Regions from separate parts of the Ralstonia condita genome, predicted to be linked through region 2. Evidence: predicted binding sites of a transcription regulator. Region 2 holds the regulator's gene; the other holds the start of a gene.
What was found. The regulator FNR, encoded in region 2, switches genes on or off when oxygen is low (the NO sensors DNR and NnrR bind a similar motif). The targets are predictions, from matches to a motif close to TTGATNNNNATCAA.
Positions count from the first base shown of each region.

Region 1 (5,124 bases), on a different contig from region 2:
CGTCGGTGGCGACCAGCACGTCGACGGTACCTTGCTTGAATGCTTCGAGCGTCTGCATGCGCTCGGTCTGCGTCTTGTCACCGTGGATGGCACTGGCGTTGATGCCTTCTCGTTCCAGCGCACGCGCCAGCCGCGAGCAACCGATCTTGCTGTTCGAGAACACGATGCACTGGCGCGGCAGGCCTTGCTCTGCGCGCTGGCGGAGCAGGTGTACGAGTGCGACCTGCTTGTGGTTGTCGGGGACGGTATAGATGACCTGGCGGACGTTCTCTGCCGTGGCGTTGCTGCGCGCGACTTCGATCGTCTGCGGATGGCGCAGGTAGCTGGAGGCCAGTTTCTTGATCTCGGGCGAGAACGTGGCCGAGAACAGCAACGTCTGACGATGCGCCGGCAGCAGGTTGATGATGCGCTGCAGGTCGGGCAGGAAGCCCATGTCGAGCATCCGATCCGCTTCGTCCAGCACCAGCATGCGCACCTGCGAGAGGTTCACGCTGCGCTGCTGCACGTGATCCAGCAGACGGCCCGGCGTGGCGACGAGGATTTCCACGCCACGGCGCAGTTGCTCGGTCTGCGGGTTCATGTCGACACCACCGAACACGACAGTGCTACGCAGCGCCGTGTACTTCGCGTACTTGGCGACGTTGTCGTACACCTGGTCGGCCAGTTCGCGCGTGGGCGTGAGGATCAGCGCCCGCACCGGATGGCGTGCCGGAGACGCGCTGGTGTTGGCATCGGGCAGCAGGTTCTGGATGATCGGCAGCGAGAAGCCGGCGGTCTTGCCGGTGCCGGTCTGCGCGGCACCCATGACGTCGCGGCCGGCCGTGACCACGGGAATGGCCGCAGCCTGGATGGGCGTGGGCTTGGTGTAGCCGCTCTCGGTCAGCGCACGGAGGATATCGGGATGCAGGCCGAAGCTGTCGAATGTCACCGATTCGTTGACCGGCGCTTCTGACGTTGTCGCAGTGTTCATAGGGGGATGCAGCATGCCGAGGGGCATGGCGGGCGCAATCGGCGCAGGCGGAAAACCGAAGAAAGAACCGCGAGCGGCTCGCGCAATGCGTTAAAAATCAAAAGTTTATCACGTGCAGCACCGTCCGGACGGTGGATACGCACGTCGACGCCCCCGCGTACGCCACGCCTGCCTTGACACGGATCAAGCGCGCAAGCCCGCCGCTGCGCCACCATCGCATCATCCAAACCCGCGCCCCAGCTGCCATGGTCACCACACTGTATGAATCCGCCGAGCACGTCTGCCTGATGTTTTCCGACCTGGTCGACGACCAGGACGACCTGCCGGTGCAGACCAACCAGTTCCTCGTCGTCGACCACGGTCACGGCGCGCTGATCGACCCGGGCGGCCAGATGACGTACAACGCTTTGTTCATCGCGATGAATCGGTACTTCTCGCCCAAGCAGTTGGACTACGTGCTGGCGTCGCATGCGGACCCGGACATCGTGGCTTCCGCAGGCCGGTGGCTCACCAGTTCGAGTTGCGACATCCTGATCTCGCGCGTGTGGGAACGCTTCCTGCCGCACTTCTGCAATGTGGGCAAGACCGAAGGGCGCATCGTGCCGATTCCGGATACGGGCATGGCGATTCCGCTGGGTCAATCGCATCTGCTGGCCGTGCCCGCGCACTTCCTGCATTCCGAGGGCAACTTCCAATTCTACGATCCTGCGTCGCGCATTCTGTTCTCCGGCGACCTGGGCGCTTCGATGGTGCATGCCAACGTGGCCGCCAAGCCCGTGGAAGATTTCGACGCGCACCTGCCGCTGATGGCGCCCTTCCACCGCCGCTACATGAGCGGCAACCGCGTCTGCCGGCTGTGGGCGCAGATGGTGCGCGGGCTCGACATCGAGTGGATCGTGCCGCAGCACGGCCAGGCGTTCCACGGAAAGGCCATGGTCAACCGCTTCATTGACTGGGTGGAAACGCTCGAGTGCGGCATCGACCTGATGACGCCGGAAATCTACCGCCTGCCCGGGCTGCCAGCGGCACCGGCCGGCACAGCACTCAAGACGCGCGCGTAGGCGCCAGCGCGGCGGCAGCCGGCAGGATGATCTTCATCATGGCGCTCGACAGCTCGTGCGCCAGCACTTCCGCATCGATGCGGGAGGGATCGTGCCATGTGTACATGAAGCCCATCACCCCGCCCATCGAATGCGCGGCGACGCGCGCATCGCCAAACTCAAACACGCCCGTGCGCTTGCCCTCATCGAGCAGGGCGTAAAGGTCGCGGTAATACGCGCGCGACATGCCGTGCAGCCATTCCACCGTCTCGGGTCGCAGGTATTGCCGGTCGCGGTAAGTCAGCGCAGCGGCGTAGTGACACCGGATACAGCGGCGAGCCATTTCCAGCAGGCAGGCCTGTAGCCGTTCACGCACGGGCAGCGCCGGATCGGCCGTCTCGCGAATCGCAGACAGACAGACTTGCGCGGCCTCGCGGCACAGGATGTCGAAGATCTCGTACTTGTCGGTGAAGTAGTAGTACACCGCCGGCTTGGTCACACCGAGCGCGGCGCACAGGTCGCTCATCGTCATGCCAGCGTAGCCCTTGGTAAAGAAAAGCTGGGCCGCGGTATCGAGAATCTGGCGGCGGCGTGCCTCCTGCCGTTCCGCAATGTGCGGACGCGTGACTGGCACGGACGCTTGGGGCGCTTCGCTTTCGGCAGACGGATGCACGTCGGGGACGGCAGTTTTGCGGACGGTGGACATGACTTATATTTTCGCACGCCACCTGCGAACGCGCCGTGGCGCCGACGCATCTCGCTACGCAGCGTTTTGAGGAGGCCATGCTTGACGCATCAAACAAGGCTTTCTATATTCATACCCGTTGGTATAAAAATTTACCTTTTAGTATAAACAGCGCGGCGCAATGATGCGCACGCGCTGCACACCCAACGGAGACAAGCTTTGGCGATGGACGAGTCCGAGTACCTCGGGCGGGTCCGCGCGCTATGGGCGCGCGCATGGCCGGCCGGCACACCCCGCGAACCGCACTACCCCATCGGTCGTGCTCCGCTCACCGACTATCTGCGCCACTGGGCACGCGCGACGCCCGACAAGCCCGCCATCCATTTCTACGGCCACGACACGACGTTCGCCCAGCTTGATGACCTGAGCGACCGCATCGCCGCGCTGCTCGCGCAGCAGGGGATCGGCGCGGGCGACCGCGTTGCGGTGTTCCTGTCGAACTGCCCGCAGTTCAACGCGGTGTTCTTCGGCATTCTCAAGCTCGGTGCGGTGTATGTGCCAATCAGCCCGCTGTCGCAACGCGCCGAGCTGATGCACGCCCTCACCGATGCCACGCCGCGCGCGATCGTCGCGCTGGATCGGCTGATGCCGCTCGTGCGCGACGTCAAGGCGGAGACGTCGCTCGAACACGTGTTCGTCACCCGCTACGCCGACGTCCTGCCGGCGCAGCCGACGATGCCCCTGCCCGCCATGCTGACCGAGCCGCCGCTGGCCTGCGATGACGCGATTGATCTGCTGCCCGCGCTTGCCGCCGTTGAGCCGATTGCCCTGCCGCCCGCGTCGCTCGATGCCGTTGCCGCCCTCAACTACACCGGCGGTACGACGGGCCTGCCAAAAGGCTGCATCCATACGCAAGGCGACATGGTCGACATGGCGGCGGCTTTCTCCGCCGTGTCGCTGCGCGCCGATGCAGACACCGTCATGCTCAGCTTCTATCCGCAGTTCTGGATTGCCGGGGAAAACACCGGGCTGATCTTTCCGGCGTTTCTGGGCGTACCGCTGGTGCTGCTCGCGCGGTGGGACGCCGAGGCCTTCATGACGGGGGTGCAGCGCTACCGCGTCACCAATGGTTCGATGCTCGTCGACAGCGCTGCCGAGGTGATGGCGCATCCGCGCGTGCAAGCATACGACCTGCGCTCGTTACGGCACACCGGGGTGTCGTCGTTCGTGAAGAAGCTGAATCCGGAATACCGCCGCGCGTGGCGCGAACTCACCGGCTCCATGATGGCCGAGAGCGCCTGGGGCATGACGGAGACGCAGACCTGCAACAGCTTCACCGTCGGCATGCAGGCAGATGACTTCGACCTGCGCTCGCAGCCGATCTTCGTCGGCTTGCCGGTGCCGGGTACCGACTTCAAGATCTGCGATTTCGATACGCACGCCCTGCTGCCCATCGGCGCGGAGGGCGAACTCTGCGTGCGCACGCCCACCCTGCTCAAGGGCTACTGGAACAAGCCCGAAGCGACCGCGCAAACGCTGCGCGACGGCTGGTTTCACACCGGCGACATCGGCTGCATCGACGAACACGGCTACATCCACTACCTCGGGCGCCGCAAGGAAATGCTCAAGGTCAACGGCATGAGCGTGTTCCCCGCAGAAATCGAAGCCATGCTCGGCAAGCACCCGGCCGTGCTCGGCTCGGCAGTCGTCGGCCGCACGGACGAACAGCGCGGTCAGCTTCCCGTCGCGTTCGTGATGCTGCGCCCCGAGGCCGCCGGCAAGCTGGATGACGCCACCCTGACCGACTGGTGCCGGGACAACATGGCGGTCTACAAGGTGCCTATCGTACGCATCGTCGATGCACTGCCACTCACCGCCACGGGCAAGGTCCGCAAGCAGGATCTCGCGCCGCTGGCAGAACAGCTCTAACCCTGGTTTCTCCATGACGTTTCGCAAACTGCTGATCGCCAATCGCGGCGAGATTGCCATCCGTATCGCCCGTGCGGCCGCCACGGCCGGTCTGCCTTCCGTGGCCGTGTACTCCGAGGACGACCGCGACGCGCTCCACCCACGGCGCGCCGATGAGGCCGTTCCCCTGCCGGGCACCGGCCCGCGCGCCTACCTCGACGGCGCGGCCATCCTCGCTGCGGCCAGCGCGGCAGGCGCCGACGCCATCCATCCCGGTTATGGCTTTCTCAGCGAGAACGCCGACTTCGCTCGCCAGTGCGCACTCGCCGGCGTGCAGTTCGTCGGGCCGGCACCACGCGTGCTGGCGTGCTTCGGCGACAAGGCACGCGCCCGTTCGCTCGCACTGGAAGCCGGCATTCCGGTCGTCAGCGGAACGCGAGGGGCGACATCGCTGGAGGACGCGCAAGCCTTCTTTGCCGCGCTGCCGCCTTCGCACGGCATGATGATCAAGGCGGTGGCCG
Region 1 covers NZ_CATYWO010000001.1:582,446-587,569, reverse strand. Annotated here, with positions in the region: gene R2N03_RS02690 (DEAD/DEAH box helicase) at 1-970, opposite strand, end outside; gene R2N03_RS02685 (oxygen-binding di-iron domain-containing protein) at 1,216-2,031, shown strand; gene R2N03_RS02680 (TetR/AcrR family transcriptional regulator) at 2,015-2,716, opposite strand; gene R2N03_RS02675 (AMP-binding protein) at 2,921-4,624, shown strand; gene R2N03_RS02670 (acetyl-CoA carboxylase family protein) at 4,638-5,124, shown strand, end outside.
Region 1: R2N03_RS02685 (oxygen-binding di-iron domain-containing protein) is a predicted target of FNR. The motif match lies at 1,144-1,157, and genes of this name have one in related genera.

Region 2 (5,124 bases):
TTCCTTCGGTTTGCGCGCACGTGGGTTGCGGCTCTTGCGCGGCTGGGCCGGCGGACTGGCATCGGCAGAGGCAGGCTCGCCAGTGGCCGCATCCGCTTCAGCGCGGCCATCCTGCGACTGGCGGCGCGACCCTACCAGGTTGCGCAGTCCGCGACGCAGACCTTTGCGGCGCGGCGCCTGCGATTCTGCGCCATCGCCGTCCTGTCGGGGCGTCGAAGCGTCCGCCTCGTGCGGCATACGTGTATCCATGGAATCTGGCTGAGTACTCACAACGTCTTTCAATTCAGAAGGGTTCGGGCCAAGCGCCGGTCGGGGACCGGCTTGGCATTAGGAGTGTTCGTTTGGGGAACCGGATGATGGCTCGGCCAGCGCCCTACGTTCGTCTTCGGGGGTTGTCTCACTCGCCTCGGGCGGAGCAGCAGGCACCGTCTGCAGTGGCGAGCCCGGATCAGCGGGCTCTTTAAATGTTCCGCTCGCAGCCGCCACTTCGGCGCCCGACATAGGCGCAACGGCTTGCTCGGTTTCGGCCGCCACCAGCAGCTCGGCGCCTTCAGCCGGTGAGGCCACAGCGCCCTCGGCAGCAGGCTCGTCGTTCACAAGCGCCGTCAGCTGATCCACTGCGATGGCGCCGCCCTCAAACTCGATCGCGCCCTGCTCCAGCAAGCTGGCCTGCGCCTGGGCACGCGCGTCTTCGAGGGGCGGCAGTTCGTCCAACGAACGCAACCCAAGGTCATCAAGGAACTGCTTGGTAGTGGCATACAGTGCCGGGCGCCCGGGCACGTCGCGATGACCAATCACCTCGATCCAACCGCGGTCTTCGATCTGCTTGATGACCTGCGTATTGACCGTGACGCCGCGGATATCTTCGATATCCCCCCGTGTGACGGGCTGACGGTAGGCAATGATCGCCAGCGTCTCCATCACGGCGCGCGAGTACTTGGGCGGCTTTTCCGGATGCAACCGGTCAAGATACACACGCATCTCGGGACGGCTCTGCAGACGCCAGCCCGAAGCCAGTGCAACCAGCTCGACGCCGCGATCAAGCCAATCCTGGCGCAGCTCTTCGAGCAGCACGCGGATGGTGTCCGCGGAAACTTCTTCGTCGAACAGCTTGCGCAAGTCATTGACTCGCAACGGGTCCTGCGCACAAATCAGCGCGGTCTCGAGGACGACTTTCGCCTCTTGGGTATTCATCGGGTTGAACGGTTCGTCATTGCTCGCGCGCGGCCGGTCGCCGTCACGCTTGAAGTTTGTCGTTCCGCCGCGACGCACGCGGCATATCTGAATGCATGTCGCCCGCCCGGGCCAAGCGCGCAAACGCCGTGAAGCCTTGCACCGGAACGCAGTGGGTGAGCCCAAAAAAAAGGCCGGAGGAGCGAGTTGATCCGGTGCCAGTCAGGCACCACAAGGGCAATTTCTTCCGCCGCCATAGGGACGGATGCTGCACCGGGCGGCTACCGACAAAGGCTGGGGAGCTGCCCGACTCGACTGTCCAGGGCGGCATTACCACTGGATGGCGTCGCCTGAAGCCGCGCTTGGGATTGTTGATCTGCGCGGAAGGCGAGTCGAATTGCGTCTGATTGTAGGGCAATATCGCCTGGCGCCGCAACCGGGAAGATGCCCGAGTGCCCCGACCGCCCGGCGCCACGGCTGGCATGTCCTTCAACGGCTCACAGGACGAGACAGAAACCGTGTGCGTTAAGCATCTCTGGCAACCAGGCAGCGCACACCAGCCCCCAGGTTCCGAACCCGGTGATGATGACCCCTGCGGCGCCGCGAGCCCATCGCTGGCGGGATAGCCCGCGCAACCAGCCAGCCAGGCCTGACATCATCAGCAGATTCGGCAGCGTACCCGCCCCGAAAGCGAGCATCACCACCGCCCCGGACGCCGCGTTGCCTGCCAGCAACGCAACAGCAAGCGCGCCATAGACCATCCCGCAGGGCACGAGTCCCCAGGCGAGCCCGATGACATACCGTCGAACCAGCGGGTGTGCGGCGCGAAATCCGCCGCCCAACCGGGAGGCCAAGGCCGACAACTTGCCCGACAGGCGGCCCAGCATGCGTTCCAGCCCCGGAGCACGCCATGCATCCCCCGTCGCGCGCAGGAGCAGCAGCAGACCGTACGTCAACAGCAGCGCGCTGGCCAGCGCAAACAGACCACGCTGGATCGGCAGCCATTGCTGGCGCCACACGGTGGCACCAAGCGCCCCCATCGCTGCGCCCAGCGATGCATACGTCGTCAGCCGCCCGGCATGCATGATCACCTGCTCGAACCACAGCCGACGACGCGACACGATACGCACGGAGACCCCGCCCTTCTCCGCGGCGAGTGCGATCCCGCTGCACATCGCCAGGCAATGGACCCCGCCAAGCAGCGCGATCAAGAAAACACTCAGAAGCACAGCGGCACTCATCTTTGTGATGCTCTTTTGATATGGGCTAAGGTTATTGACCGGCTTTCGGGAATTAAGCGCATTTCACGCGATTCACCACATCGGAAACGTCCGATAAGCGCAAGGTCATCGTTATAATAAAGCGCAGCTGCACCATAAGAATTTCCTACTTCACCAACTCGAAAGTCATTCGCCCCCACCCGTGCTTACACGAATCGCACTTTCCGACCAAGCCTCGCGTTGCTCCACTTGTGTACTCGGGCAAATCTGCCTGCCAGTGGGAATGAATTCGGACGATGTACGCAAAATGGATGAGCTGGTGTCGGAGCGCATCCGCGTCAAGAAGGGGCAAACGCTGTATGCCCTCGGCGAACCTCTCGAGGGCGTCTATGGCATTCGTTTCGGTACGCTCAAGACCCACCTCACCCTCGAGGACGGCCGTCATCAGATCACCGGCTTCCATCTGCCGGGCGAGATTGTCGGACTGGATGGCATCGGCGACATGCGGCACGTGTCCGACGCCACTGCCCTGGAAGACACCGAAGTCTGCGTGGTCCGCTATGACCAGTTGCAGCAGCTCTCACGCCGACTCCCTTCGTTGCAGCATCAGTTCCTGCGCCTGATGAGCAAGGAGATCTCACAAGATCACCAGATGCTGCTGACGCTCGGTTCGATGCGGGCCGAAGAGCGTCTGGCCGCTTTCCTGCTCAATCTGTCCAAGCGCTCTGCCCAGCGCGGGTATTCTTCGACGGAGTTCGTGCTGCGCATGAGCCGCGAAGAGCTTGGCAGCTACCTGGGCCTGAAGCTCGAAACCGTCAGCCGCTTGTTCTCGCGCTTTGCCGAGGCGGGTCTGATCCAGATCCGCCAGCGACACGTCAAGCTGATCGACATGGCCGGCCTGCGCCACGTGATGAGCGGCCAGGCCAGCTGAACCGTCTGCCTGCATCCGCTCAAACGAGCGGATGCTCGTGCGCCTCCAACTTGCCGATGCCAGGCGACACATACAGCGTGAGCGCGCTGGATAGGCCACACAGCAGCCAGAACACAAAGAACGACACCGTGTAGACCGCTTCGGCCGACACGGTGATCTGTTCACCAAAAAAGCGCAGGTCTGCCGGATCCACCACCGCGAAGACCACTAGTTCGGCCAGCGCGGCGCTCAAGAACGCCGGCCACAAGATCCACATCAGCAGTCGGCGTTTCATCGGACCTCCCCGTGAGCGGCTTGGGCCGGCACGGTGACGCTCTTCTCCACGACCAGACCGCGCCGCACAACGTTATCCTGGATGACCGGATCGGGATGCGAGATCGCCAGCCAGATGGTGACGCCGCATCCGATCATGGCGACGAGCGGGCCGGCCATGAGCAGCCACGGCCAGGGCTCGCGCCACCACGGCCGGGCTTGAGCGGAAGATTGCGTTGCGTGCATCGTTGCCTCCTGTTGGGGATGCCGCGTCAACGCGGCACGATAAAGCTCGACGGCTCGCGCAGCACGAGACTGTCGCCGTCGCCGTCGCCGTCCGCCTGGATGACGAAACGGATCTTGTGTGAGCCAGGTGGCACGTCGTCGGCTGGACGGCGTACCAGCACCGGCAGCAGCCGATTGGCCGCCGGAGCCAACTCGAGGGTCGTCGATTCTCCGCGACCGCCAAGCACCTGCAGTTCCGGCAGGCCTTCGGCCGTGACGGTGACGCGAACCGGATGTTCAGACGCATTCATCAGCTGCAGGCGATAGACGTTTTCGATCTTGTCGCCATCCACCTCACGCGCCAGCGCACCGCGATCTCGAATCACGTCCACCTTGAGCGGCTTGCGCATCGCCAGCGCGGTCACGAAACCGGTGGTGAGCACCAACATGATCGCGGTATAGATCAGCACGCGGGGGCGCAGCAAATGCCGCCGCGCTTCCTTCGGACTCAACCGATCCCGCATCGCCCGCTCGGATGTGTAGCGGATCAGGCCGCGCGGATAGCGCATTTTGTCCATGACCTGATCGCACGCGTCAATGCAGGCGCCGCAGCCGATGCACTCATACTGCAGGCCCTGGCGGATATCGATACCGGTCGGGCACACCTGCACGCAGATGCTGCAGTCCACGCATGCGCCCAGACCTTGCGCCGCGAAGTCGGCGTTGCGAGAACGGCTGCCGCGCGGCTCGCCACGCTGCGCGTCGTATGTGACGACGTAGGTATCGGGATCCACCATGACGCTCTGGAAGCGTGCGTATGGACACATATACCGACAGACCTGCTCACGCATGAAACCGGCATTGCCCCACGTTGCAAACGCGTAAAAGAGCATCCAGAAGGTCTGCCACGGACCGAGCGAGAGGGTCCACACCTCCATGCCCAACTCGCGGATCGGCGTGAAGAAGCCGACGAACGAGAAGCCGGTCCACAGTGCAATCAGGACCCAGGCTGTATGTTTGGCGGCTTTCAAGCGGAGCTTTCTCGGGCTCCAGCGCTCTCCATCCAGGCGGATACGGGCAAAGCGGTCACCTTCGATATGCCGCTCGATCCACATGAAGATCTCGGTGTAGACCGTCTGCGGACAGGCATAGCCGCAAAACAGCCGTCCCGCGACCGCCGTGAACAGAAAGAGGCCGAGCGCCGACAACACCAGCAGCAGCGTCAGGTAGATCACGTCCTGCGGCCACAGCACCAAACCGAACAGGTAGAACTTGCGCGCACCGAGATCGAACAGAACCGCTTGACGCCCATGCCACTGCAGC
Region 2 covers NZ_CATYWO010000006.1:177,633-182,756, reverse strand. Annotated here, with positions in the region: gene rluB (23S rRNA pseudouridine(2605) synthase RluB) at 1-237, opposite strand, end outside; gene scpB (SMC-Scp complex subunit ScpB) at 328-1,194, opposite strand; gene R2N03_RS17910 (sulfite exporter TauE/SafE family protein) at 1,671-2,414, opposite strand; gene fnr (fumarate/nitrate reduction transcriptional regulator Fnr) at 2,596-3,324, shown strand; gene R2N03_RS17900 (hypothetical protein) at 3,344-3,598, opposite strand; gene R2N03_RS17895 (FixH family protein) at 3,595-3,822, opposite strand; gene ccoG (cytochrome c oxidase accessory protein CcoG) at 3,849-5,124, opposite strand, start outside.